One region of the Neobacillus sp. B24 genome, then DNA from elsewhere that is predicted to be linked to it. Evidence: riboswitches for the same ligand, from Rfam matches in the RefSeq annotation. Region 1 holds a riboswitch; the other holds the start of a gene.
What was found. Region 1 has a riboswitch for glycine ahead of gcvT (glycine cleavage system aminomethyltransferase GcvT). Riboswitches for the same ligand answer to the same signal wherever they lie in the genome.

Region 1 (15,199 bases):
ACGCTGATTGAAATGATGATTGTTATGCTTATTATTTCGGTTTTATTGATCATAACGATTCCCAATGTTACCAAGCACAATACCAATATTAACAACAAGGGCTGTCAAGCATATGTGAAGATGGTGCAAGCCCAGGTACAAGCTTATCAAATGGATATAAATAAAACACCAACTCTGGATGACCTTAAATCTAAAGGGTATTTAGACCCGAACACAAAGGGCTGCCCAAATGGGGAAACTGTTGAAATTGATAACGAAGGCAACGTTACGAGTGTTAAGAAAGAAACTGCAACAACAACTACAACGGAACAATGATAACTGAACAAAAGGGCTTCACCTTAATTGAGTCCTTGGTTGTGCTTTCTATCTTTATGATTCTGTCTTCTGTCACGGTGTTTTCCTTAAAACCGCAGCATTCGATGATTGACGATGAAGCATTTGTGACGCAGTTACAGGCAGACCTTTACTTTGCCCAGTCCTATGCGATTTCGCACCAGATGGATGTTATCGTAATATTTTCTCCAAAGGATTACACCTACACCCTGTTGGGGAGGTCTGGGCAGGAGCAGCTGCTTAGCAGATCATATTCGACTGATCTTAAAGTCGTGGAAGGGACAATCCCTTTAAGTTTTAGATATCTAAGTGACGGAATAGTTAATAAATCTGGTACCATCCTTATTCGTTCAAGGAACAAAACCTATGTGTTGACAATATTAATCGGAAAAGGGCGTTTTTATGTTACGGAACAATAAGGGATACTTTTTACTTGATCTCTTACTGTCGTTGTCTGCCTTGTTTATGATTTTTCTGTATTTGACGCCGTTATTGACTCACCTTTGGGAGCAGTCAGGCCGGCTTGAAATGGAAAAAACGGCACGGCAATTGATGTTTGAAGAATTGCAGGCGAAATTAGCCACTAACAGCAATTTGGTCAATTATGCCACATTGAAAAATGGTATACAATACCAAATCTATTGGCGGGAATCATCCGGCTTATTGGAGGTGTGTGTTAATGTTGAGAAAACTCCGCTGCATTCAAAAACAGAAGTGTGCGGCCTCCTCGAATGAAACTGGCTTTACCCTGATTGAAGTATTGTTGGCCCTTACAATTCTTTCGATTATCGCTTTCTATATGGGACCCATTTTTCATACAGTCTTGAACAATCATCGTTCACAATACGCTTTGCAGGAGATGGAGTGGGAGGTTTTCTGTATGCAAATGAAAAAGGAAATCCGCATGGCCTCCAAAGCAGAAGTGGTATCTGGCCGCTTGATTCTAACGAAGGATAGTGAAACAATCTATTATGAAAAATATAATTCGCTGCTGCGAAGACGAGTAAATTCTTTAGGGCATGAAATTCTTTTGCAGAACGTTTCCGATTATCAGGTGACAGTTTTAACGAACCAAGTCAACATCAAAGTAACTGACCTGAACGGAAAGAATTATTGGGCAATTGCCTATTCCTTTGTTGATTGGGGGAATAAGCCATGAACGAAAAAGGGTTTACCTATCCGTTGACATTATGTTTGCTTTTGTTATTTCTATTATTTTTTTCGATGCAGTTAGAAAGGTCTTTGACACAAAGAAAGCTGGCACATGAGACGGGTATTGTTATGCAGGAAGAGTATTATTTCCTATCTTCCGTGAAAAAGCTGGAGGCAGTGTTTCAAGCTCAAGGGACTCTCCCTGTTAAGGACATCATCACCTATAGAAAGGGATGGGTGGATGTCCAAAGTGAAGCCCCTTCGAGCTCCAGCCAAAGGGTTACGTTTACTTTGTACCTAACCTCAGGTGAAAAGGTAACCGGCAGAGGTTATTTTGATACTAGGACAAAGAAGTTAATCAAATGGACAGTTTATTGATTTGTCGTTTGTTTTGAAAAAAAATGGGCATACTTTTAATGTAATTCGGGAGGCAGGTGGTGTTTCCATGAAAACAAATGACTATGTTAAATACATGACTCAGACGATTGTTAAATATGCAGATCAGCCAAAGGATGAGCGCAAACGAATGCGACTGGAGCGAAAAGAGGCGAAAGCTTCTTTTTGGTATCGTTGGTTTGGCATTCTGCCCTATATTCTTTATTCAGAAGTCAAAAGAATACGGAGAAAAGATGGCGCATAAAAAAGACCCCCAAAATCAAAAATACGATGATTTTGGGGGTTTTTTTAAATCGCTCTTTCAGTTAAATAAAATAATCCGCCATTAATAAATGAAATGTTAATTTTGGGCTCATATTGCTCCTTTAACGCCTGTTTCTCTGTTTCATAGCTTTCTTGCGTTTCCTCATCGACATTCTCATAAAAGTGGTTTAACAGCTTTAAATCCTTCTCCCAGCGCATCCTGGCCTCGTCGGCCCAAGCATGGTCATCCTGCTCGATAGTTGTTCTTAAATAATTTTCAATCCTGAGCATCCCGCTTTTTGGTTTGACTAAAGGTGAAAGGGTAAAGGAATAATCAGGGATTTTTGGTGTCAAAGGGATCTTCATTAACACATCATGAAAATTCTCGACCATTTGACCATTAATTAATTGCAGGCCAATCGATTTAAAAATATCACGTTTTCGATCGCACTGGTACGATATTTTTACGTTCATGCAAAGCCAGGGTAAAAGCGGTGTCTGGCGGTTGGCATGTGCATGGTTTTCATAAAGCCGGATGTACCGCGATAAATTCTTGGTTGATTCAAAGATTTGATGAAGCCTCGGTGAACCGAAATGGATTGTTTCGCCCCTTAATTTTTCAGGGGCAGCATCTTTATTCGTAATCAGGGTCAGCTGCATCGGGTTGGGAATGCCCCCAGTCTTTTCTAAGTAGTGCCAGTAAAACGGCCGGTTCATTAATTCTTTGTCCATCTCAATTGTTAACTGGACGGTCAAGTAGGCGGGATGATTATCAATTATCGGACATTCATTAGCCTGAAAGTAGTTAACCAGAAAGTTACGAATTTCCTGCTGCTGCATGGGCTTCCCCTTTCTTCATCGACTCAGCAAATTCAATCATTGATGATAAATTCTCCATTTTGATTCGCATTTCACCTTCCGAACTGGAACCGCTGAAAATATCGATTAAGTGATCCTCGATATTTCCAAAATCAAGCTTCGTTAGGATATCATCAAGTTCGCCGATGACCTTCTCAAATAGTTCAATTTTTTCATATAAGAGCTTAAGTATATGCTCTTCGACGGTATTCTTAATGGCAAAATTGTAAATCATTACATCTTTTTCCTGGCCAAGCCGGTGAATCCGCCCGATTCGCTGCTCAAGCCGCATCGGATTCCATGGCAAATCAAAGTTGATTATGTGGTTGCAAAATTGAAGGTTAATTCCTTCACCACCTGCTTCTGTTGCAATCAGCACCTGGGCATGCTTTTGGAATAATTCACGCATCCAGTCCTTTTTTCCCCGCTTAAACCCGCCACGGAATGGAACGGATGAAATGCCGTGCTGCTTCAAGTACCATTGCAGGTACAATTGCGTTGCCCGATATTCTGTGAAAATTATCACCTTATCGTCTATCTTCTGGATTAATTCCAGGGCTTTTTCGGCCTTGGAATTTTTTTCGACAGCCTCCACCTTTTTAATTAAGTATTCAATTTGCTGCTGATAGGCTTGAGTTGGATTCTCATGTTTTTGGAGCATATTTTTCAATGTATAGAAAACTGCCTCTCTGCTTGAACAGGCTTCCCGCTGCAATGTCATGACGGAGAAACTGCTGGTTTGCAGCCAGTCTCCCTCATTTTTCAATTCAGTAACACAGTCATATAAATCTCGCTCAGATGGCGTAAATTCAATTGGAATGGTTTCAACATGGCGTTTTGTCCATTCAATCCCGGTATCTGCCCGGCGGTTACGAATCATCACCTTGTTCACTAGTTCTTTCAAATGTTCATCATCATTTAACGAGCGGGAATCACGTTTATATTTTTCGTAAAACGACGTTTCACTTCCCAGATGTCCAGGCTTTAGCAAGGAAACAAGATTGAAAATCTCTTCTATTCGGTTTTGAATGGGGGTTGCGGTAAGCAGCAAACAAAATTTCTTCTTTAAGTTTTGGACAAATTCATAGTTTTTCGTTTTATTATTTTTCAATTTATGTGCTTCATCGATAATAATTAGATCGTAGTTCTGCTGATAAATAATGTCACGGTGCGGGTTCCGTTTCGCTGTATCGATGGATGATACGACAACGTCACATTGCTCCCACACATAACTTTTTCTTTGGGTGATGGCCGGAATAAAAAACTTGCTATTCAACTCCTGGGCCCATTGAGTGACGAGTGAAGCAGGTACGAGAATCAGGACTTTCTTAACCAAGCCTCGAATCATATACTCTTTTAGAATTAACCCTGCTTCAATGGTCTTGCCAAGTCCAACTTCATCGGCCAATATCGCTTTCCCATTCATGTTTTCAATGACTTGCTTGGCGGTTTCAAGCTGATGAGGGAGCGGTGTCAGGTTAGGCAGGTGTTTCGGTGCCTGGAGACCCTCAAATTCAGGAATGATTAAGTGTTGTTCAATATCTACTGCCAGTTTAAAAAGCTCCCAATTCCCCCATGGGCCATCATGGTCAATCTTATGTAAAAAATCATCCTGCCAGGAAGAATCAAATTCTATTTCAACATTCATGTTAGTTCAACTCCTTATCATTGTGGCTTATTATGAAGACGCTTTCTTTTGCGAAATTGTTATTGCTCAATTTATTGGTTTAATGGTAGGATGATAATAGCTTTGAAAGTTTTAAATATTTTAATAAGGTAATCTATTTTTTAAGTATAATTAGTATGACCAAAATGGAAAACTTTATAAATGCGAATGAAAACAAGGGGAGAGACTACCTAGTAGCGCCGAAGGAGCAAGCAGAAGATGTGAATCTCTCAGGCAAAAGAACTCTTGTTGGACGCAGCTCTGGAGAGCGCCGGTGGAGACCGGCCACCAAAGGGGACAGCCATTTTAGGTAAACTTTCAGGTGCAAGGACAGAGACCTTCTTTTATTGTAGAGGGGGTTTTCTGTCCTTTTTTGTGTCATAACACAAACTGATTTATGAGTTTTATCTTTTTATGTGTGGATAATGAACATCTAAAAGAAGAAGGGAGAACTAAAATGTCGGAATTAAAACGCACTCCACTGTTTGATGTTTATAAGGAATACGGGGGAAAAACAATTGATTTTGGCGGCTGGGAGCTTCCAGTACAATTTTCCAGCATCAAGGAAGAACATGAAGCAGTCCGCACAAAGGCCGGTTTGTTTGACGTGTCCCATATGGGTGAAGTCGAGGTTAAGGGTACTGACAGCCTAAAATATTTGCAAAAAATGATGACAAATGACATTTCAAAGATTAAAAATGGCGCTGCCCAATATACAGCCATGTGCTATGAAAATGGCGGCACTGTCGATGATTTATTGGTTTATAAAATTGAGGACAATCATTACCTCCTTGTTGTCAATGCCTCTAATATTGAAAAAGATTATAACTGGCTTGAGACACATCTTGAGGGAGATGTAACCATCGAAAATCTTTCAGAAAAAACGGCGCAAATCGCTCTTCAAGGACCAATCGCCGAGAAAGTTTTACAAAAGCTTACAGAAACTGATTTAAGTCAAATTGGCTTTTTCAAATTTCAGCAAGAAGTCACTTTAGGTGGTAAAAGAGCCCTTGTTTCAAGAACTGGTTATACCGGTGAGGACGGCTTTGAAGTGTATTGCAATGCAGCTGATGTTGTAGAACTATGGAAAGCCATTCTAGAAACCGGCAAAGAAGAGGGCGTTATTCCATGCGGCTTGGGTGCTCGTGACACGCTTCGTTTTGAAGCCAATTTAGCGCTTTACGGCCAAGAGCTATCACCGGAAATTTCCCCGCTTGAAGCAGGAATAGGATTTGCCGTGAAATTGAATAAAGAAGCGGATTTTATTGGAAAAGAAGCATTAGTTAAGCAAAAAGAAGCTGGTCTTTCCCGCAAAGTTGCTGGGATTGAAATGATTGACCGAGGTATTCCGCGCCATGGTTACCCAGTATACAAGGGTGAAAATCTAATTGGTGAAGTGACTACAGGCACTCAATCACCTACCTTGAAGAAAAATATCGGGCTTGCTCTGATATCTTCAGAGTTTACTGCGCTTGATTCTGAGGTTGAAGTGGAAATTCGCGGCAAGCGTTTGAAGGCTAAAGTCGTTCCAACACCTTTTTATAAAAGAGAAAAGAAATAGTCGAAGGGAGTAAGGTACATGAAACATCGCTATTTACCAATGACTGAACAAGATAAGAACGCCATGCTTGAGACAATAGGTGTTTCCTCCGTTGATGAGCTCTTCAGCGATATTCCTGAAAAAGTTCGTTTTAAGGGTGAATACAACATTAAACCTGCCAAATCGGAAACAGCCCTAATGAAGGAACTGTTTCAAATGGCTGGAAAAAATGCCGATTTAAAAACCAATGTTTCCTTCCTCGGTGCCGGAGTTTATGACCACTACATGCCGGTAATTGTGGATCATGTTATTTCTAGATCGGAGTTCTATACGGCCTATACGCCTTACCAGCCGGAAATTTCACAGGGAGAACTGCAAGCCATTTTTGAATTCCAAACGATGATTTGTGAATTAACGGGAATGGATGTTGCCAACTCTTCGATGTATGATGGCGGCACAGCACTTGCCGAGGCAGCGATGCTCAGTGCCGGCCATACGAAACGGAAGAAAATTCTTGTATCTAGTGCTGTCCACCCGGAATCCCGAGAAGTGCTAAAAACCTATGCGAAGGGTCAGTATCTTGAAGTAGTGGAAGTACCTGTGAACAATGGCGTTACGGATGCTGCTGCGCTTAAAGGGTTGGTAAATGACGATGTAGCGGCAGTGATCGTTCAATATCCAAACTTCTTTGGCAGAATCGAGCCATTACAGGAATTGGAAGAAATTATTCATCAGAATAAATCCATGTTTGTTGTGTCGAGCAACCCTCTGTCACTTGGGATTTTGACACCGCCTGGTAAATTTGGAGCTGATATAGTTGTTGGCGATGCCCAACCATTTGGAATCCCGTCGGCATTTGGCGGTCCGCACTGCGGCTATTTTGCAGTAACCACTAAATTAATGCGCAAAGTACCAGGACGTTTAGTTGGCCAGACGATTGATGAACAGGGACGCCGTGGTTTCGTGTTAACGCTGCAGGCCCGCGAGCAGCATATCCGTCGTGATAAAGCGACTTCTAACATTTGTTCGAACCAGGCGTTGAATGCTCTTGCTGCATCTGTAGCCATGACTGCCCTAGGTAAAAAGGGTGTTCGGGAAATGGCTGCCGCTAATCTGCAAAAAGCACATTATACAAAAACAGCCCTGAAAGAAGCTGGCTTTGAAGTGGTGTATGATGGCCATACCTTTAACGAGTTTGTTGTGAAGTTAAGTAAACCGGTTAAAGAAATCAATCAACAGCTGCTGCAAAAAGGTATCATTGGCGGTTATGATTTGGGCCGTGACTACCCTGAGCTTGCAAATCATATGCTATTAGCCGTTACCGAGCAAAGAACAAAGGAAGAAATCGATACTTTAGTGAATGAATTGGGGGATCTGCATGCATAATCAAGACCAGAAACTGATTTTCGAAGTTAGTACACCAGGTCGCGTCGGTTTCAGCCTCCCGGAAATGGATGTGCCGGAGCTAGATGTAAACGGACTTCTTCCTGAAGGGTATTTACGTGAAGAAGAGCCACAGCTCCCTGAGGTTTCCGAGTTGGATATCATGCGTCATTACACAGCTCTCTCAAGAAGAAATCATGGAGTAGATTCCGGGTTTTATCCTTTAGGCTCTTGTACGATGAAATACAACCCAAAAATAAATGAAAATGTTGCACGCTATAACGGATTTGCCCACATCCACCCGCTTCAGGATGAAAGCTCCGTTCAAGGTGCGCTTGAACTTTTATACGACTTGCAACAGCATTTGAAGGAAATCACTGGAATGGATGAGGTTACTCTTCAACCGGCAGCAGGCGCCCACGGCGAATGGACCGGACTAATGATGATTCGTGCTTACCATGAAGCAAACGGTGATCTAAAACGGACAAAGGTTATCATTCCTGACTCCGCTCACGGAACAAACCCAGCATCAGCAACAGTCGCCGGTCTTGAAACCATTACTGTTAAATCAAACGAAAATGGGCTTGTGGACTTAGAGGACTTAAAAAGAGTTGTGGGCGGCGATACGGCTGCTTTAATGCTGACCAATCCAAATACCCTGGGACTGTTTGAAGAGCATATTGTAGAGATTGCCGAGATTGTTCATGAAGCCGGCGGCAAGGTTTATTATGACGGTGCTAACCTAAACGCAGTTCTATCCAAAGCAAGACCTGGAGATATGGGCTTTGACGTCGTCCACTTGAATTTGCATAAAACGTTTACCGGACCACATGGCGGCGGCGGACCTGGTTCAGGTCCTGTAGGTGTTAAGGAAGACCTGATTCCGTTCCTGCCAAAACCGGTCATTGCCAAGCGTGGTGACGAATATGTACTTGATTATGATCGCCCGCAATCCATCGGTCGTGTTAAGCCATATTACGGAAACTTTGGCATTAACGTCCGCGCTTATACGTATATCCGTTCAATGGGGCCGGACGGCTTAAAAGCTGTTACCGAATATGCAGTATTAAATGCAAACTATATGATGAGAAGACTGGCTGAATATTACGATCTGCCATTTGACCGTCATTGTAAGCATGAGTTTGTTTTAAGCGGAAGACGTCAGAAGAAGTTAGGCGTGCGTACACTTGATATTGCCAAGCGCCTGCTCGATTTCGGCTACCATCCGCCAACCATCTACTTCCCATTAAACGTGGAAGAGTGTATCATGATTGAGCCTACCGAAACAGAATCGAAAGAGACTCTAGATGGGTTTATCGATATCATGATTCAAATTGCCAAAGAAGCAGAGGAAAACCCAGAAATCGTTCAGGAAGCACCGCACACTACTGTTGTCGGCCGTCTGGATGAAACCACCGCTGCCCGGAAACCAGTGTTACGGTATCAAAAAGCTTAATAATATAAACAGGCTCCGGATTCGATTCCGGAGCCTTTATTTATTAATAATTCAGCGGATTTATTTGGTAAAATTTACACAGACGTGATATTGAGCCTCCTTCCATGACTGGTTTGAGGAGAAAATCCAGTCAAATGCGTTATGAAACCATCTTTCATGACGGGGCTGAGGAGAAAATCCAGTAAAACGCGTCAAGAGACTGCCTTCCATGACTGGTTTGAGGAGAAAATCCAGTCAAATGCGTTATGAAACCATCTTTCATGACGGGGCTGAGGAGAAAATCCAGTCAAATGCGTTATGAAACCATCTTTCATGACGAGTCTGGGGAGAAAATCCAGTCAAATGCGTTATGAAACCATCTTTCATAACTAGTTTGAGGGAAATAACATTTCTCGACAATCTGAACAGGCTCCGGAAAATTCCGGAGCCTGTTATTTAAACATTATTTTTTTATTTTTACCTTACCGGTCCACTTTTTGAATCCGCCTTGCAGCTGGGTAAGATCTTTATAGCCTTTTTTGTATAAAAACTGAGCCGCGCGTGCGCTGCGCATTCCGCTTTGGCAATACAAATAAACTGGCAGGTCAGGCCGAATCTCCTTCATCCGCATTCTAATTTGTGACATTGGGATGTTGCGGGCACCTAAAATATGGCCTGCCTCAAACTCGTTTGGTTCACGAACATCTATAAGCTGTGCCTTGCGGTAGCCGGCACGGAACTCCTCTTCTGTTACAGTTTTTACAATTTTCTTTTGATAGAGGTAGGTACCAAGGGAGTAGATGAGTACCGCTCCAATAATGATTAACAATACATAAAGTGAATCCAACTTATTTTCTCCTTTCAAGCTTCGCTGCACTAGTATTTATTATATAAGTCATTTACCTAAAGATAAAGATGAATAAAAAAAAATCTTCCTAAAAAATTATCCCAAAATCATCTTATTTTGAAATCGTCTATTATTTTGATAGACTAGACAACGTATAAATTTTGATGAACGAGGTTTTTGGGATGGAAAAAGAAACATGGCGTTTTATTGACTCAGGCAATTGCTCGCCGGCATTTAATATGGCACTCGACGAGGCATTGCTAGATTGGCATAGCGAGGGGAAAATACCACCGGTGATTCGTTTTTATGGCTGGGATCCTCCAACCTTATCTGTTGGCTATTTTCAAAAGGTGGAGAAGGAAATAGACATGGAGGCGGTCAAAGCTCACGGTCTTGGATTTGTCAGGCGGCCGACCGGTGGCCGGGGTGTACTGCATGAGCATGAGCTCACATATAGCGTAATTGTTTCAGAGGAGCATCCCACAATGCCTAAAACAGTTACCGAGGCTTATCGTGTCATTTCAGAAGGGATTTTAAAAGGTTTTCATCAACTGGGCTTGGAAGCTTATTTTGCAGTACCTAAAACGCCAGAGGAACGAGACGCTTTAAAAAATCCGCGCTCCTCTGTGTGCTTTGATGCACCAAGCTGGTACGAGCTTGTCGTTGAAGGACGGAAAGTGGCCGGTAGTGCACAAACACGGCAGAAGGGTGTCATCCTCCAGCATGGATCGATTCTCTTGGACTTGGATGAGGATAAACTGTTTAGTTTATTTAAGTATTCAAATGAGCGGGTCAAAGAACGGATGAAGACAGCTTTTAAAGATAAAGCGGTGGCGATAAATGCCATCAGCCGTAGACAAATCACGCTAGCGGAAGCGAAAGAGGCTTTTTATAGAGGCTTTGCCGAAGGGTTGGGTATAGACTTGGAGCCATATCAGTTGTCCCAAGATGAATTGGACTATGTCAACCATTTGGCAAAAGAACGCTATGAAAATGATGAATGGAATTTTAAACGATAAATGTGGAAGCGGCCAGGCCGCTTTTTATATTTGGAAATATTTATAAATGCAAATCGCAAAATTTGTTAAAATTTCTCGATTTTTAGAGGAAAATGGCACATAGCTTTTGTTTTCTTTAAAATCTAGTTTTTTTTATGTTTGACAAATTGAATGTTTTTTGCCTGACATACAATATATAGTGGTGTCGAAAATTTATTGAACACTATATATTGATTCTTGTTTTTCTCTATGATACCTTTAGTATATTAAGTCATCCTGTTCTAGCTTCCAACTAGAATCTGGCATAGAGATAGAGATTTATTTGAAGGAGTTGTTCTCATGTCTGTTGTTTTTAGACAAAAATTGAATATTAATTTTGAAAGGTTGAATGAGGATATTACCCTATTCCCACAGGTACACCCGGTTACCCCAGATATGAAGATAACCCATAAGGGCGTTTCACGATTAGTCATGCTGGATCGGTACACATTTAAAGACACAGAGAAAATTACCCTCACAAACGGAGACTTTGTTGTTCTGACAATTAAAGAAGATCCAAAATTCCCGGCACGAGGCTTAGGATACATTCAAGAAATAGACTGGGAGAATAAGAAGGCCAAGGTATTGGTAGAAGAGGAATTTAGAGGCGTCCTTGATGGTAATGCAGCCGAAACGGGCATTATTTGGAGCTCACTCGATGTGATTGAAAAGCCGCTAGAGCTCTTTTACGAGCAAATCGCCAAGCGGGTAGCAACTGGAATTGCAGAGGTTGAAGAAACGGACGAGAAGCGGATTGAGTGGACGGAGAAGTTTTATCAAGAACTGGTAAATCTGAACTTCATTCCTGCCGGCCGCGTTCTTTACGGAGCAGGTTCTGGCACCGAGGTAACCTACTTCAACTGTTATGTCATGCCATTTGTTCCGGACTCACGGGAAGGAATTTCTGACCATCGCAAACAGGTAATGGAAATCATGAGCCGCGGCGGCGGTGTCGGCACCAACGGTTCTACTCTTAGGCCGCGCAACACTCTAGCAAGAGGCGTAAATGGCAAATCATCCGGTTCGGTTTCTTGGTTAGATGATATTGCGAAATTGACTCACCTTGTTGAGCAAGGGGGCTCGCGCAGGGGTGCACAGATGATCATGCAATCGGACTGGCATCCAGACATCATTGAATTTATAATTTCTAAAATGCAAAATCCGAGAATTTTAAGATTCTTAATTGAACATACAACCGATGAAACAATCAAAAAGCTTGCTAAAGAAAAGCTGAAATTTACACCTCTGACTTTTCAGGAAGAGGCAATGTATCAAGGAATTGTAAACTATAAGAACATTCCAGGCTATGGCGGCTTTAGTTCATCGATTATCGCTGATGCAGAAGAAAAACTAGCAACAGGTGGTACCTATACTGTCCATAATCCTGAGTTTTTAACAGGTGCGAACATATCCGTATGCTTAACAAAAGAATTTATGGATGCTGTTGAAAACGATGCAGAATACGAGCTTCGTTTCCCTTACGTTGAAAGCTATGACGAAGAGGAAATGAGAATCTACAATGAACAGTGGCATCAAGTAGGTGATGTCCGTGAGTGGGAGAGAATGGGACACAAAGTCCGAGTGTACAAAAAGATTAAGGCGAAAGAACTTTGGAACTTAATCAATATTTGTGCGACCTACTCAGCAGAACCAGGTATCTTCTTTATCGACAATGCCAATGACATGACAAATGCGAAAGCATATGGTCAACAGGTAGTAGCAACGAATCCGTGTGGTAAAGTAGCTTAAGTTTGCCTCACGTTAAAAATTGCGGAATAAAGCGGGAAGGCTGAGATGCTAATCCGAACCGAAGGCTGGATGTAAAAGTCTGGTCAGGGGCAACGCATAGATGGTGAACCTGCGCTTGCAGAATATAATCCATCCACGAGGCCGCAACATTACACACTAAACCTAGTCATTAAAGATTGATAATTAAGGTGGTTAAGATGAATAGAGGGTATGCGGGTTTTTATAAAGGACATTATTTAAGAAGTTCATATGAATACGCATATTGTAAGTACCTTGATTTTTCATTAATCCAGTGGGGTTATGAGGATAAAGTCTTTGACTTAGGTTATAAATTATATAAGCCAGATTTTTTCTTTTACGATAAAAGTAATAAGCTTGAAAAAATAGTGGAAATAAAATCAAGAAATCAAGAAGCAAAAAACAATGCAAGAAAAGACCTGAAAACCATTGAAGAAAAATACCAAATAAAATGCGAACTGATTTCTTATGAAGATTTGCTTAAGATTTATAAAGAGTTACCATTTTCATTAACTTCTACAATAGATGAGTGGATAAATTCAAATGATACCACCATTAATAAGGCGGCGTTTGGTGAATTAAACGGTCATTTTAATCTTAAGCATAGTAAGGATTCGAAAAAAAGAATTGGCGAGCATACTAAAATGTTATGGGCTACTGAGAGTACTGCAAAAAAAAGGATGCTTGAGGGATTAAGAAAATCCGGCTTGGCGCAAAAAGGAAAATTGAAAAAGCCAAGACTGACCAGATTTTGTGAGGAATGCGGACAAGAATTTACAGTTATTGAATCCTCACATCAAAAATTTTGCAGTCAATCATGTGCAGGTAAAGATGCAATAAAAGTGGCCACAGAAATTTATGTAGAAAATAGATTAAACGTTCATCATGATATAAAAGAATACATCATTCAATGGTCCAAGGAAAATAGGGATATTGTTCTTGCAACACCCTTAAATAAAATTAAAACCACTATTAAGCCCTTATTAGAAGATATTCAAAAACAGTTTGGAGTTAAAGACCTTAGAGTCATTTCAAAATCTGTTTTTGGAGAAGATCGTGGAAGAAAAGAATTGCTTAAATTCATGAAACAAGTGTGTATTGAAAATATATGCTGAACTTACAGAAATTGAACTGTAAGAACTATTGGATAAAAAACCAATAGGATAACAAATTGGAGCAACCACTCGCACCATATTCTGTATGTAACCTTGCTGCGGTTAATCTTGCAGAAATGGCTAATAAGGAAACCAAAACAGTAGACTTTGAAAAGCTGAAAAATACAGTAGCAGTAGGTGTCCGCATGCAGGATAACGTCATTAACGCTACTCCATACTTCTTGGAAGAAAATAAGAAACAAGCATTAGGTGAGCGCCGTGTCGGTCTTGGCGTAATGGGCTTGCATGACCTCCTTATCTACTGTGAAACAGAGTACGGTTCACCGGAAGGAAATGAACTAGTAGATAAAGTGTTTGAAACGATTGCAACTACTGCCTACAGAGAATCAATTGAATTGGCAAAAGAAAAAGGAAGCTTCCCATTCTTATCTGCTGATACAAAAGAAGAAACTGACCGTCTACGCGAGGCTTTCATTAATACCGGTTTTATGATGAAAATGCCGGAAGATATCCGTGAATCTATTTTGGAAAGCGGAATAAGAAACTCTCATTTGCTGACTGTTGCTCCAACGGGGTCCACTGGTACCATGGTTGGAGTCAGCACAGGATTAGAGCCTTACTTCTCATTCTCCTATTTCCGAAGCGGGCGTCTTGGCAAATTTATCGAAGTGAAAGCAGATATCGTTCAAGAGTATTTAGATCAAAATCCTGAAGCGGATCCAAATAACCTGCCAAATTGGTTCGTCACAGCTATGAATCTTGCTCCTGAGGCACATGCTGATGTCCAATGTGTCATCCAGCGCTGGATTGACAGTTCCATCAGTAAAACCGTAAACGCACCGAAAGGCTACAGTGTTGAGCAGGTTCAAAAAGTATACGAGCGCCTGTACCGCGGCGGTGCAAAAGGTGGGACTGTCTATGTGGACGGTTCACGCGATTCTCAGGTTTTAACATTAAAAGCAGAAGAAAACACTGGTGAACAATTATCAATTTTTGATAAAGAAGAAAAGCCGCATGTGGTCTTAGTTGACACCATTACCGACCTACGTTCTACGGATGTTACAATCGGATCGGAAGTTGGCAATACTTGTCCGGTATGCCGCAAAGGTAAAGTAGAAGAAATGGGCGGCTGCAATACATGTACTAACTGTGGGGCTCAATTAAAGTGTGGTTTATAAGATTGTAAAAAAGCCAAGAGCATGCTCTTGGCTTTTTTATAGGAACATAACTATTTAAAAGCTATTAATGGTACTTTGAGCTTCAGCATTTGGACTGTTGGTTCCGCCGTCCATCATCCCGCCTTCACCATGACAAGCCTTATACATCTCTTTTAACTCATCCTTTGAGGAATCTGGATGCATCTTCTGCATAAAAGGCAGCATTTCTTCAAACTTCAATCCACCATTTTCACCGTTATTACCTGCCGC
Region 2 (15,199 bases), 2.1 Mb from region 1:
AAGTGAATGTGAACTTCATGGGGGAGGAACCCGGAAACTGGTTTGTCTTTGTGGACGCCAAAACAGGAGAAGTGGTTGATAAGGTTAATGGCTTAATGCATGCGGATGAAAATAAAACACAAAAAGGTGCCGGAAAAGGGGTGCATGGTGCTCATCGGGAGCTACATATCACCCAAGTGAAGGAACCAAATGCCGGAACGAAGTTTGCGTTAGCCGATTACTCTCATGAAAATCTTGGAGGAATCGTAACGTATGATGCAAAAAATGACAACACTTCAAGTAATGATACTGTCTATGTAGGGAACTCTGCTGCATTTATCGGGGACTATGATCGAGCGCTTGTGGATGCACACTATAATTCTGAAAAAGTATATAATTATTATCTAAATGAACATGGCCGTAATTCCTTGGATGGGAACGGAATGGCGATTATATCAAGGGTCCATTATGGCACTAATTACAATAATGCTTCCTGGAATGGGCGCTGGATGACCTATGGTGATGGGGACGGCGAGTTTATGATTTCTCTATCAGCAGGTCTGGATGTGGCTGCCCACGAAATGACGCACGGAGTGATCACGAATTCAGCTAATTTAGTGTATCGCAATCAATCTGGTGCACTAAACGAATCGTTTGCGGACGTCTTTGGAGCCCTCGTGGACGATGATGATTGGGAAATGGGCGAGGATATCATGGCCCCGGCTGCTAAAGCGAATGGTGTAAACGTATTGCGCAGTTTAAGTAATCCAAACGGTGTTGTTGTGAGCAATGCGGATAGAAGGGCATACAGTACAAATGGCGGCGTTTATCCGGACCATATGGACGAGTTTTATCACATGCCTGCATCTGTTGATGGCGGTGGTGTCCATGTTAACTCCTCGATTACCAACCATGCGGCGTACTTGATTGGCCAAGAACTTGGAAGAGAAAAGTTAGGAAAAATCTACTACCGTGCTTTAACCGTTTACCTAACCTCAAATTCCGATTTTAGTGATGCACGCCAGGCGGTAGTTCAGTCTGCCATCGATCTTTATGGTGAAGGCAGCGCGGAGGTGGCTGCTGCTAACTCCGGGTTTGATGCAGTAGGAATTTACTAATTGAAATAAAGAATAGTTCCGGAACAGCTGTTGCATCTGCTGCTTGGACGGCAGCGTTTCGGATGTAAATCATTTATATTTCACAGTAAAAAGGCTTAGAGATCTCTAAGCCTTTTTTGATTAAGCGAGCATGATAAACGGAGAATTTTCCCTTAATTAGAAAATAAGATTAAAAATAGAATAAATAGACGGAAGAATTCCGGTTATTGACTCGAAAAACATGAAAATAGTAAATTTTACATTGTTTAATCGGAAAAACTCCGCTTATATACCCCGAGTCCAGCTCTATTTAGAGTTTAACGGAAAAATTTCCGCTTAAATATCAATTAATATTTGCCAGTATAAAAAACGCACTGTAAAATTCAGTGCGTTTTCATATGTTGAATTTATATTATTCTACAAAAATCGGAGTTTTTTATAACTTATTTAGCAGCAATGCGTTTCTTCCATAATTGTTGGAAATCGGCCCATAAAAAGACGGAAAGCGATAGAATGATAAATGCGGCCATTCCAATTTCCTCTAGAATTTCCCCGCCTTCAAATAGTTTTACAAGACCCTCTCCAAACATCTCGCCGCCAACAAAGATAAGGAGGATCCCTAATGCTTTAAAGATAAGGGATAAATTAAGTTTAATAGATGTTTTAAATAAGATGATAGCTAATAGGACGGCAAGTATAATACCTGAAACACTGCCTATTGCTACTGAAAAAGAACTTTCTGTAATCTTGGTCAAATTGAAAACGACCAATTCTATCCCTTCCCGTACGACAGACAGGAAAGATAATACAAACAAGCCAATCGAACTTGTGTTTTTAGCTACCTTTTCCGTGACTGCTGAAGTATGGCCTTGATTTCTGTGAATCCAGAGGATGAAATAAGCAATAAGTCCGGCTGATAGGAGCATCATGATCCCTTCAATTAATTCTTCTCCAGCTTCTCCGGCCTCTTGAGCTTCACTGAAGCCAATAAATCCAACAACAGCACTAATAATAACCCCTAAAAGGGTACCAGCATATACAAATTTAGATAAATCTCTACGTCCAATCCGAGTAATTTGGGCAAGGATGATACCTATAATAAGTGCAGCTTCAAGCCCTTCCCGAAGAGACAGAAATAAACTATCAAACATTTAAAACCCCTCCTAAATGATTATGAGAATCATTTTCAATTATAAATGTAACTGAAAATAATTCTCAGGTCAATATTAAATTTTCAAAAAAGGTACTTTGATTTTTGAATAATTTAGGGTTTTGGGCTAGGTATACAAAAAAGCTAGTACATAATTCAGGTGGTGGCTGTGGTACTTTTAAGGTAAATCAATCACTTGCAGCCGACTTTAAGGATGCAGCCAGTAATGATATCGGAACCACGTTGATCATGCGGGCATCATGGGTAGACAGGCTTGCTGTAAATTCCGAATCGACGATTCCAACATCATGATGGCTCCACAAATCACGAACGGCAGCAAAATCTTCAATCCCTAAATCAGACCACTTAACCGATACGGTTTGTTTGGAGGAACCGGTATTAAATAGGGCGACGTTGTACGATCCATCTGGCAGTGCTTGATAAAACACCTGGGACGTGGGCGTTTTATACAAGCGCTTCCCTGCAACTCCGCTTTGGTTCACCCAAATTATTTCGTCATTGGTTAAAAGGCTTAATCCGTACATGTCCAGTTTTGTCAGGTCGTTTCCAATCACAAAGTGCGATGCCGCAATTGCCCATAACGTAACATAGGAACGTTTTTCGGTTTTTGTTAAGCCGTCTCTAATACCGTTGGCCACATTGATTGAATCAAAGTCATTCCAAGCCCCTGGCCCGGCATGATCCTGCCAGATGGCAGCATCATCAAATCTTCTCGATACCTTTTTCCAATTGGTTAAGGTCGGCGTTCCATAGGCTTCGATATCGTGGTCGGTTCTCCAGCCATTGGACAACCGCTTCCATGTTTCAGCGTGTTTAATGTCAAGGTTATTGGATAATTCCACATGAATCGGTCTTCCTGTTTTCTTTAGCGCTTTGGCCCAAGCTTCCACATCAGGAATATCCTCGTTGCGGACACCGTCAATTTTCAGATAATCCACCCCGTAGGAAGCAAACAGCCTTGCCCAGGAATCGATAAACGCCTGTGCACCAGGCTTGGAAAAATCAATCGCATACATATGTTTAAAGTTAAAGTTAACTTTTTGGCCTTTGGTTAGGTCGACGATATCTAAGGCGTGATAAGGCGTTCCTTCAATCGGTGTGTTTTGGTCAACCGCCCCTTTGGGAATTCCTAACGTAACATACATGCCAAACTTTAATCCCTTTTTATGGATATAGTCTCCAAGTGCTGCCATGCCGTGGGGGAACTCCTTCGGATCCACCACCCATCTGCCATACTGATCAACTGTAGTAGTCCAATCCAGCATATAATAATCATCAAGATTGACATATTGATAACCATGGGATTGAAAAATTGCCGCTAAAACATCGGCTGCTGCCTTGATTTTTCTCTCCGTTGGTTTCTTCCGAATAGAGCTCCAGCTGCTCCAGCCCATTAATGGACGTTGTGCTGAAGTGTTGTAGGCCGAAGCTTTTGCAGCTTTCATTTCTACTGGTGAGAATGGGTAATTCCCACAAAATATAATCGATAATAAGATCAAAGATATCAAAAATCTCTTTAGCATAAACGCTTCCCCCGAGAATTGGTTTTAATCGATAGGCTAAAATCCAAGTAAATAGTAAGTCAGTTTAAAATATAATCAACAGTAGTAACATTAAGGAAAAATAGGTTCCTGTCACATAGGTTGCCCAGTGGGGGGCCAAGCAATTTTTAAAATTTACCTTTATGTCTACCAGTAATTGGGAACCTAAAGACGATTTCACCAGTTGACGAACCAATTTTGTCTTTAAAAACCGGGCTTAAAGACATTTTTGCTCTTTTGACGTAAATTTTGTCTTTAGGATACCAGTAATTGGAATCCTAAAGACGATTTGACCAGTTGACGAACCAATTTTGTCTTTAAGAACCGGGCGTAAAGACATTTTTGCTCTTTTGACGTTAATTTTGTTTTTAGGCTACCAGTAATTGGAAAAAGAAAAACACATTGAATTGGGCGATTCAATGTGTTTTTAGTAGCTTCTCAATTTTTACTCAGGATTAACAGCTATAAATTCTTCAATAGTTTCAGGGGTATGTTTACCTTCTTTTCCTTGGAAAAGGTCAATATTAACGGTCACATCCATGCATCCAAGATATTTTCCGTTTTTATCACGTACTGCCATGAATTTTTGATAAATTTGACCAGTTTCTTCACCAGAGCGTTTTGGGAACCAAAATTCCCATTTGTCACGTGCTCCTGTACGAAAATCATTCAACAATTTTTCAACGTGGTGAGCCATTTTTGGGTGAAGCTCAAGTACATGGCGGCCAATCGCTTCTTTACGACGACCATGCACGCGGTTAGGATTATTGGAATACCAGCGGAAAATATCGTCGGCATCACAAAATCCCATTTCAAATGGTAATAGATTGATAATTGAATCCAAAGTGCTTGCTTTAATGGCACCACTTTCAAAATTAATGACAGCTTCAGGGCTAATTAATTCAGACAATTTTTCTTGAGCCATTTAAAAAACCTCCAATATATAATCTCCGCCTATGAGAAGAATAGAATAGTACAAAAAGTAGCGAGTGATTGTTATCTAACTTCATTAATAAGGATATCATTATTAACGAGGGCTGATTGTGATTTATATCACAAAAAAATAATGGCATCAGGTGGATGTATAATATTGGTTTTAATTACCGGCTCCGGCTTTCAAATGACCATCCATTTAAAGAAAGTGCCTAGTATAGTAAATAGGTTCAAATAATAAGAAAGGCCACCATTTTCATTGTAAAATGGAAGTACCTATCACAGAACTTCCAATTACTCACCCTACCAAGGAGATGAAAATGATGGCTTATTCATTATTGAACCACATTCAAGGAAAAAACGGAAGTCGATGGGCACAATTTGTACGGGAAACAGGAACAGATCGTATGTTGATAGTAGCGATTGATGCAGCGAAGTTTACTCACAAGGCAATGATATGTACGTTTTATGGGGACGTTTTGGTGAAACCATTTGAGTTTGATGCTTCCCTGACGGGACTTGAAAAGGTTAAAGAACATATTCAAACAGAAAAGAATCGGCTTGGGATGAAGGAGGTTGTGGTGGGGGTTGAAACCACAGGGCATTATTATGAGGATTTAGTTCGACGTTGTCATTCTGAAGGCTATCATGTTCGCATCTTGAATGCAGCTACTACTGCACAGGAAAGGCAAGCTCTTTTGAATTGGTCCAAAACGGATAATCTAGATCTGATGGCAATTGTTCAATCTATTATTAATGGCCGAGGGACATCCAGTGAGTTGTCTTCAGGATCTGTACACAACTTGCAGAAATTAACGCGTGCCCGTCGGGCGCTTGTGGGGGAAAGGACATCGACCGAAAACCTGATTCGGGTATATATTGACCATATTTTTCGGGAGTTCCAGGGGAAAAGTATGTGGATAAATGGGAAGCGCGAACATGTCGAACCTTTCTCGAAGTTATTTGGAAAAGCACCACGATATTTTATGCGCCATTGCCTTCATCCAAGTGATATCCTTACCCTTGGAGAGAAGGGATTACGTGAACTTTCCATACGGGAAAACCTGAAGCTCAGGGATAAATCGATTCAAATACTGCTTGAATTTGCACAGAATTCAATCTCGCAACCTAAAGAGCTTTTGGAAATGGAACAATTTCTTTTGATTCAAAAACTTGACCAATTAGAGCTTTTAGATAAGCAGATTCAATTGCTAGAGAGGAAAATCGAAGATATATTTGTTCAAACTGAAGGAGCAGTCATTCTTAGCGTTCCAGGAATAGGAGTTGTAACGGGGGCTGAATTATACGCGGAAATGGGCGATATATCTGATTTCGACCATGCAGGGCAATTAATTAAAATGGCGGGGACAAATCCAATTGTGAAGCAGTCAGGGGGTAAAAGACCTTCATACTATGGCGTTTCTAAACAGGGAAGAAGAACTTTCAGGAACGTTACTTATCAAGTTGGAAGATCCCTAGCTGTTAATAACCCTGAGATGAAACAGAAATATTTGGCCTTTAAAGAGCGTGGAAAGCACCCGGGGCAAGCATATATTGCTTTAGGAAACCGAATGATCCGTTTAGCCTTTTCAATGATTAAGCATCAATCGCTCTATCAAACAAATCAACCAAACTATGTCTTAATTGATGAAATAACAAAAAAGATTCATAGCCCAAATGTAAGATGCTTTTATGAAAAGTTTGTCGTATCAGCTGTTAATAAATCAGCGTAAACCAGAAACAAGATTTTTAACATGTGGATAGCTCTGCATAAATTATATTGTCATTTAATCAGCTATGTTCCTAAGTTTTTCTTTACAATTGTGCATAACCTAAACCCTTTTTAACTGTTAATTAAGCTTTAAAAACAAAGTGGAAAGAACAATCTCTTAGAAATATTATTCCTTTACAAATGGGGCTCCTCTAGGACGTTAGATCACATTGAACTTCGTGCCTGAGGCTCCAGACCTCGAGTGACAGCGTTATGGATCTTGTCCTACAAGTACGAATAATACGTGAAATCTAAGTTTAGATTTACTAGGCGGTATCCTCTGTAGGATGAAAATTCAAGATCCCTTCACGTTCTAGAGGGGCCCTATTATAATTCTGTGATAGTCGACTCTTCAAAAAAATGGATATTGGGAGTTCTAGTTTAGGTCGGTCTTTTTTTATAAAAAATTATGTTTGACTTATTAGCCATTATACGCTGTCACATCCCGTAATTTGTTGGCAATTGATTAACATTTTCCGGGAATGACAGGCACTTTTAATTAGGTGTGCCAGGTACTTGTTATAATTAAAGAACCTTATTCTTTTGTCTTAGGCCAATTTCAACTTCCAATTCACCACTGGCAACCTTGTCAAGGTGCCACCACCATTCTTCAAGAGGCTCGGTAGAGAGAGAAAAGTCATATACTTTCCCGATATGTTTAACCATTTCTTCTACATGTTCAAGAAGTTTTAAGTCATATTTCATAAGAAGTACACGTTCTTGTAACGACATTTTTGATGATTCTTTGTTCAATCTGCTGCGGCGATGCAACATATCGATTGTTTCAAATGGACTTACCTTAATATCAGTAACATCCTCACCATAATATTCAATATCTTTCAAGAAGTCCATTACTGCCACACCTCCTTCATTTTACCGATATACCTATAACCTTTTCTTTCGTCTAAATAATGATTGTACCTATCAGCAATAATTGCTGTTTCAATGATACCATTTTCACCTATAATAACAATCCAGGCGTTCCCATCAGCAAAAACGAAGTAATTTTGGTTAAAGCTTTCTTTGAAATAAATATAAATATCATTTTCTTTATCAGTAAGTAAATTCATAATTAACGTTATATAATCCTGCATCTCCCAATCATAGGGAACGTGTTGGCGGTTCTTCCGTTTTGATAAATGATATTTGTCCTTTCCTGTTTTCCATGTTAGCCCATTTTGTTCTAAAGATATGAGAATGGCTTTAATTTGATTCTTTAGTGTAACGTCCAAATTATTACACCTGCCGTTGTGACTATTTATTTAAGATGTAGAACTTCTTTAAATTATGAAATTAAATATAGTTATTTCTTAAAAAAATGAACCCCATCGTTGGTGCCTAGACCTTCCTGTTTAACTGAAACGGCGTAATCCAGTTTTCTTCCTTTAGGCGGGTGGATTCCAATTGTAATGTACCAATTCCACGTCTGCTCTCCGCTTTTTTTGCCAATGACTCCACTTAACGTAAAACCAGGCGCAAGCAGCTCACTAGGCAGATTTTTAACGTAATACGTACAATTTGTTTTCAGTTCGTTCAGTACTACGGTTGTCCCAATGATGGTGGTGACTTTAAAGTGGCTTTCTATATCTTCTATACATTGGCTGAATTCTTGATTGATTCTCTCCACATCTTGTTGGAAATTCCAGTCAGCGTGGTGAATCCGGGGGAAGTGGCCTAATACTAGGCGATACAGGACTTTTTCGCAGATTTTAAGATTAGCAATTGCTTCAGAAGTATATTGCTCGACGGTCGAAAACCAAGAGGTACCAACCCGCTTATCAAGCCAGCGAACAAATTTTTTCAATTGATACAGGAAGTTTTCTACGGATTTTTGGTCTGGTGAAAATTTGATGTGATCGGGATAGAAGGAATAAATGAAGTCTTCCCAAAATGAAGGCTGGCACTGTTTCCACGAAGGGGGACAATCATCTTCCAAATAACTAGCCATATACATGGACATGACACGGAGGAATTCATTGCGGTTTTTGTCAGAAGGTTTTTCACGCTTATAGGCAATAAAATCTTTGCCGTAGTATTCGAAGAGTCCGCGGTATCGCATTTGAAACTCGGAGCTAGTGGCTAGATCCATCAGCATTTTTTGCCGTTCCTCAGGATTCGCAAAGTGATGGACGCGCATACTAACTTCCGGCCCGTTTTTACTACGGATATCCTTTATTTTCATTTTGTTTGACATAAAACGAAATCAACTCACTTTCAATATTTTTGGAAAAAATAAGAGAGGTCTGAATGGGGATTCTTAGAAGTCTTATTAATAGCATAGCGCATATTAATGTCGGAATATGGTGATAATTTGTATATTTTGTGAATCTTTGAAAGGATTATTAGAAAAAGTTAAGCCGGGTACGAAAAAAGGTGCTAGTCACGTCCCGCAACTTGTCGATACGTACTCAACATTATTTCGGGCGGTGACAGACACTTTTTTTGTATACATTATTGAGGGCAGATACGTACCTTTGGGTGCCTGCCACTGCCCAAAGGAGGGCAGCCATCTTAGTAGAATTTTCCTGCCTTTGAAATACTAATAGAGCAAGCAATATATTTCTCTGAATAAGAGTTTAATTGGATTTTTATTTATGTGGTTGACAAAGTAATTCACTACTACTAAAATTAAAAAATATTTAGCAATAGTTAATAGAATTTAATCATAAGCAGGCTATGATTGCTATGGATCACACTATAGCAGGAGCAGCTTCTGGAGAGATCGCAAGTATTTTGCGGCGCCGAAGGGTTCACAATCTCAGGCAAAAGGACAGAAGAGTACTGAATATTTATTTTTTGTGCTCATTATATTTAGCATGACAAATATTATTTGTTATTCTTTTGGAAAAGAGATTGGATATCCTCCAATCTCTTTTTTTATTGGTTTAACTAAAATATTTAATAAGGGGGAGTCAGGATTGGCACAACAAGAATTAAAGAGGGATTTATCAAATCGTCATGTTCAACTAATCGCAATTGGCGGCACCATTGGTACGGGATTATTCTTAGGATCCGGTAAAGCCATACAATTGGCAGGTCCATCCATTATCCTTGCTTATTTAATCGTAGGAATCGCTGTTTTCTTTGTTATGAGGGCGCTTGGAGAACTTCTGTTGTCTAAAGCGGGTTATCAATCCATTACAGACATTGCTGAAGACTATCTTGGACCTCGGTTAGCGTTTGTAACCGGATGGACCTATTGGTTTTGTTGGATTATGACTGCTATGGGTGATGTGATTGCAGTAGGGATTTATGTCCAATATTGGTTTCATATTCCACAATGGATACCAGCGCTCATCTGTTTGATGATTTTACTGGGACTCAATCTACTAACTGTAAAACTTTTTGGAGAATTGGAATTTTGGTTTGCTTTAATAAAGGTCATCACGATTCTCGCATTAATTGTCATTGGGATTATATTACTGGTGATGGGATTCAAGACAGCTCAAGGTATGGTTACGCTTAAAAATATTTGGGAACATGGGGGGCTTTTTCCAAACGGAATCTCAGGGTTCTTACTGTCGTTCCAAATGGTTGTATTTGCATTTGTCGGTGTGGAATTAGTAGGTGTATCGGCAGCGGAAACATCCAATCCAGAAAAAAATATTCCATCGGCTATAAATAAAATTCCTTTAAGGATTCTATTTTTCTACGTCGGCGCGCTTATTGTCCTTTTAACTATTAACCCATGGACGGAATTGAATGCAGCAGAAAGTCCCTTTGTTAAAACGTTTAGTTTAGTCGGAATACCGATTGCAGCAGGAATCATTAATTTTGTCGTATTAACTTCAGCAGCTTCTGCTTGTAATAGTGGAATGTTTTCAACAAGCCGTATCCTATATAGTTTAAGCAATCATAAGCAAGGACCTTCTAATTTTGCAAAACTAAATAAAAATCATGTCCCAGGTAACGCATTATGGATCTCCACGCTTGTTCTATCGGTGGGAGCCCTTTTGACCAAACTTGTTCCGGAACAAGCTTTTGGAATCGTGACGACTGTTAGTGCTATTTGTTTTATTTGGGTTTGGGGTGTCATTCTGGTTTGTCATTTAAAATATAAGAAAACACGTTCAGAATTACAGGCAAAATCAAAATTTAAAGCCCCATTAACACCATTTATTAATTACGTTGTCCTAATCTTGTTTGCCATCATTCTTATTATAATGCTGTTTGCTGAAGCTACACGGTCTGCCCTTTTGTTAACACCTTTATGGTTTATTCTATTATTTACTTCGTATTCATATTGGAACAAAGAAGAAAAAAATATTAAATTATCAGCATAGAATCACCCATAAATTATATCTGAGCCCTTATATGGAAATGCCTACAGGGAGTGGAACCGTACCTTAAGATTGTTGTATAGCTTTGGCTTTGTTAAGATTTACCTGGCAATGCTACCCGAGTCAGAGTAAAAGCAGCAGGCAGCCTAGCGCAATAAATAAAGTTTAATGGCAACCTATAAAGTGCCTGGTCCTATCCGCAAATTGTCGAATCTCTCGACAATTTGCGGGTGGTGCCAGGTACTTTTTTGAGAAATTAGGCTTATAAATTTGATTGTCCACAAAAGCATCCGTTTAGCTGAAGAAGGTTATTCTTGTCCCCATTAGTGAAATTTTTAACAATCTCCACACCGTATTTCAACACTCAGAGTTACAGACCCAAAGAGTTCCGTTTTGAGGTGCATTATTCACCATTTACAAAAGAATTGACACTTAAATTGCGTTATGTTGGACATTATTATAATTAATACTCTATTTTGTTCTAATGCGAAAGGAGATAAAGTTTTGAGTAAGACAAGCAATACTGAAATCATTTTGGAAAGAGTATCTGATGGGTTTTATTCGTTAGATAAAGACTTAAAATTTGAATACATAAATAATGTTACTGAAAGGCTTTTACAAATTAAACGTGAAAAAGTGATTGGACAATATATATATAAAGTATTGCAACACAGTGAAATACAGAAATTTGTAACCCGATATAAAAGGGCGCTATCAGAACAAGAATCTATAGAATTTGAAGAGTATTTTAACAATAGATGGTATGAGATAAGGGCTTTCCCTTCTGCTGAAGGTTTATCCGTATTTTTTAGAGATATTACGAAACAAAAGCAAGAGTATGAAAAAATGAATTATCTAGCTAATTATGATGTTTTAACAGATTTACCCAACCGATATTTTTTTAATAATTACTTAAATGATAAGTTACAATCTCCTGAAGTGTCTATTGCAGTATTATTTTTATCTATGAACAAAATAGAAAAAGTAAATGATACATTTGGTCATGAAACAGGTGACTTATTAATAAAACAAGCAGCAGAACGTCTAAAAATGATTGTAGAACCAATAGGGTTTATTGCTCGTTATTCTGGAAACGAGTTTCTTGTCGCTATGGAATACCGTGATGAGAAGGAGATATCTTGTATTATTGATCAAGTAATGGAATCGGTTTTTAATCCATTTTTTATTAATGGCTTTGAACTAAAAACTTCACTAAGTATCGGCATAAGTCAGTCTCCAAAGGATGGAGATAGCGTAGAATTATTAATGAAAAATGCAGCATTCGCAATGAATAGATCTAAAAAATTCAGAGGAAATAACTTTAAATTCTACTCCTGTAATCAAGATGAAGGAAGTATTGACCCATTAGAGTTGGAGATGGAGCTTAAAAAAGCTATAGACCAAGAACAATTATTTCTCCATTATCAACCTAGAATAAATTTAAATACAGGGAAAATAGTGGGGGTAGAAGCTTTAATTCGTTGGGAACATCCAGAGTGGGGATTGGTTCCACCACGGACATTTATTCCAATAGCTGAAGAAACGGGATTAATATTACCTATTGGTGAATGGGCTTTGAATGCTGCTTGTAAACAAAACAAAATATGGCAAGAACGAGGATTTAAAACAGTTGTTTCTGTCAATTTGTCAGCGATTCAATTTAATCAGCCTAATCTAGTTGATACAATTGAAACTGTTCTTCAAAAAACAGGACTTGAACCACATTTTTTAGAAGTTGAAATTACTGAAAGCATGACGTGTGATATTGAGAGTACAATACTAATGCTACAGCATCTAAAAAAGATTGGTGTTCGCATAAGTATTGATGATTTCGGAACTGGGTATAGTTCTCTAAGCTATTTAAAATATTTCCCTGTAGACATCTTAAAGATTGACCAATCATTTGTTAGAAAACTTCATAACAATCCTAATGATGAAACAATTGTTAAAGCTATCATTTCAATGGCTCATAATTTAAATTTAAAAGTAGTTGCAGAAGGAATAGAAACAAATGAGCAACTTGTTTTTCTGCAGTACCATTTATGCGACGAAGGGCAAGGATTTTTCTTAAGTAAGCCGCTACTAGCCAATGATTTAGAAGAAAAACGTTCTAGGATTGAACAAATTGTTGAAGACAATGGGATCCCTGTGGATCTAAACGAAAAATTGCGGATGAAAGAATATTTTGAAAAAACTAAAAGAGAGTTACAAGATACTGTTCGATTACAACAAGGTATGATTTTTAAGTTTAAAAAAATTAATGATCGATTTATTCATACACTCTGCGATGGGGAATTACTCTACAGATTTGGATTGATCCCTTCTCAAGTTATTGGGAAAAGCTTAGAGGAATTTCTGCCTCATGAAAATGCTATCGAAAAAACTTCCTTCTACAATAGGTCATGGGAAGGAGAAGAATTTGTTACTTACGAAGACGAGTTAAATGGAATTTGGTATTTAGCCACTTTACGCCCATTAAAACAGGGAGGAGAAGTAGTTGAAGTTATTGGATCCTGTATTGATATAACAGCACGAAAAAAAGCAGAGGAGGCTTCAAAAGAGAGTGAGTTTAAATATCGCCTTATTGCTGATAATATGACCGACATAATCATGTTATTGGACATCAATGGGAAAATATTATATTCATCACCATCCTTAGCAAATATAATCGGTTACCCGTTAAGATCATTTGTAGGGCAAAGTTCATTTGAATTAATACACCCCAAAGACAAACAAAGTGTAATAATGGGGTTTCAACAAGTCATAGACACTATAACACCAGCTAGGATGGAAGCTCATTTTTTGACAGGCAGTGGAAATTCCGTATTATTTGAAGGGGTTGGTACTCCGGTACTTGGAAAAAATGGAGAACCAGAATACTTTATTGTGGTTGGAAGAGATATTACCGAAAAAAGAATAACAGAAGAACAGCTCTCAAAAGCTGAAAAACTATTTATTGTTGGTCAACTTGCAGCAGGAGTAGCACATGAAGTTAGAAACCCTCTAACGTCAATAAAAGGGTTTATCAAGCTTCTTGAGCAAGGAAGTAACAACAAAGAATATTTTGAAATCATGTTTAAAGAATTTGATCAAATTGAGGGAATTCTAAATGAATATTTAACTCTTGCAAAACCACAGGAGATTCAGTTGAAAAAGGTTAATATTCAAACTATTTTTAATGACGTTACAATATTACTTAAGTCCGAAGCAAATTTGCGAAACGTAGAGATTTCTCAAGAATTTCAACCAAATCTTCCACAAGTTTTGTGCGATGTAAACCAAATTAAACAAGTTTTCATTAATATTATAAAAAATAGCATTGAAGCAATTCCTAATGGAGGATTTGTGAAAATTGAGGGTTCTGTAGAAGATGGGTATCTCCTAATGAAAATTATTGATAATGGAATCGGTATAAGTAAAGAACGTATTAAACGATTAGGTGAACCGTACTACAGCAATAAAGAATTTTTATAAAAATTTTTGTATTTTACGACTCGTTATTTTGTTTGTTTATAAACAACATTCACCTGCTTTACGTTTAATCTAGCTCCTTGGCCAAATAATCGACTAGAATCTAAGCTTACTTCATCCACAAAGGAAAGAGGCGTCTGGCCAGTTATTGGGTGATAGTAGAAATTGTCTTCCGTTGAAAGCTTAACCAATCCCGATTATTAAGGAGTTTAATAAGGTTTATCCCGACAGAAAAATAACCGATATTAAAAAGGTTGATTTTGATTATTGGCAAATTCGGGACTATGAGATTTCTAAATAAAGATTAGTAAATAAGCTGAAAAAGACTCGATAAAACGAGTCCTTTTCAGCTTAGGAAATAATAAAAGCTATTTTTGACTAACGACAACATCAACATCGCTTTTCTTCACAAACCCAATGCGATGATTGAAAGAGATTTGGTAGTATTCTTCCGTACCCTTCACGACCTTGTTAGTGGCTGGATCATTGAAAATTTTGGCGTAATAGTAATCGGATTGGATTGGTCCGGTCGCTACATACATTTGTCCTTTTGGCAATTGATATAAGACCTCTGCTGCTCCTCGTGCCGAGACTGCAATTCCCGTGCCGTCATAAGCGGAATTTTCCGGATAGGCTGCCCCGTAAACTGGAATAGAAGTAAGACCCTCTTTCGGTTTAATGACAATTCCATTTCCCGGAACGGTGTTTTTGTTGTTAGGATTGTAAAACCAAGCCTTTTGCCCGGCGAAGTAGATGGCAGTCCAATCCCCTTGTTGATCGGCTTTAACATAGCTTTGCCCCATTGTGGCTTTGGCTCCCCAGTCATTGAGCCGCGTTGTTCCTGGAGCGGTCTTATTTAGAATCGGGTCGCTGATAAGAGGGGAGTTAAAATCTGGCTCCTTATATAACTGTAAGAAGCTGGATGATAGGGAATCAAGATCATTTCCGCTATACGT

Region 2: linked by a shared signal. The riboswitch ahead of ACZ43M_RS03640 (amino acid permease) and the one ahead of gcvT (glycine cleavage system aminomethyltransferase GcvT) in region 1 are both predicted to bind glycine.

The regions. Positions count from the first base shown of each region.
Region 1 covers NZ_AP035777.1:4,014,419-4,029,617, reverse strand. Annotated here, with positions in the region: gene comGC (competence type IV pilus major pilin ComGC) at 1-315, shown strand, start outside; gene comGD (competence type IV pilus minor pilin ComGD) at 312-752, shown strand; gene ACZ43M_RS20010 (hypothetical protein) at 736-1,068, shown strand; gene comGF (competence type IV pilus minor pilin ComGF) at 1,013-1,492, shown strand; gene comGG (competence type IV pilus minor pilin ComGG) at 1,489-1,863, shown strand; gene ACZ43M_RS19995 (YqzE family protein) at 1,931-2,125, shown strand; gene ACZ43M_RS19990 (YqhG family protein) at 2,170-2,964, opposite strand; gene ACZ43M_RS19985 (DEAD/DEAH box helicase) at 2,942-4,630, opposite strand; glycine riboswitch at 4,817-4,904, shown strand; glycine riboswitch at 4,908-4,984, shown strand; gene gcvT (glycine cleavage system aminomethyltransferase GcvT) at 5,106-6,209, shown strand; gene gcvPA (aminomethyl-transferring glycine dehydrogenase subunit GcvPA) at 6,228-7,574, shown strand; gene gcvPB (aminomethyl-transferring glycine dehydrogenase subunit GcvPB) at 7,567-9,027, shown strand; gene ACZ43M_RS19965 (rhodanese-like domain-containing protein) at 9,470-9,853, opposite strand; gene ACZ43M_RS19960 (lipoate--protein ligase family protein) at 10,036-10,872, shown strand; partial or broken gene ACZ43M_RS19955 (vitamin B12-dependent ribonucleotide reductase) at 11,191-12,630, shown strand; gene ACZ43M_RS19950 (restriction endonuclease) at 12,837-13,772, shown strand; partial or broken gene ACZ43M_RS19945 (hypothetical protein) at 13,832-14,950, shown strand; gene ACZ43M_RS19940 (hypothetical protein) at 15,005-15,199, opposite strand, start outside.
Region 2 covers NZ_AP035777.1:749,874-765,072, forward strand. Annotated here, with positions in the region: gene ACZ43M_RS03600 (M4 family metallopeptidase) at 1-1,097, shown strand, start outside; gene ACZ43M_RS03605 (FTR1 family iron permease) at 1,520-2,227, opposite strand; gene ACZ43M_RS03610 (glycoside hydrolase family 27 protein) at 2,415-3,770, opposite strand; gene ACZ43M_RS03615 (PAS domain-containing protein) at 4,234-4,713, opposite strand; gene ACZ43M_RS03620 (IS110 family RNA-guided transposase) at 5,045-6,454, shown strand; gene ACZ43M_RS03625 (hypothetical protein) at 7,018-7,344, opposite strand; gene ACZ43M_RS03630 (hypothetical protein) at 7,344-7,724, opposite strand; gene ACZ43M_RS03635 (hypothetical protein) at 7,796-8,686, opposite strand; glycine riboswitch at 9,196-9,276, shown strand; gene ACZ43M_RS03640 (amino acid permease) at 9,411-10,775, shown strand; gene ACZ43M_RS03645 (EAL domain-containing protein) at 11,277-14,246, shown strand; gene ACZ43M_RS03650 (N-acetylmuramoyl-L-alanine amidase) at 14,612-15,199, opposite strand, start outside.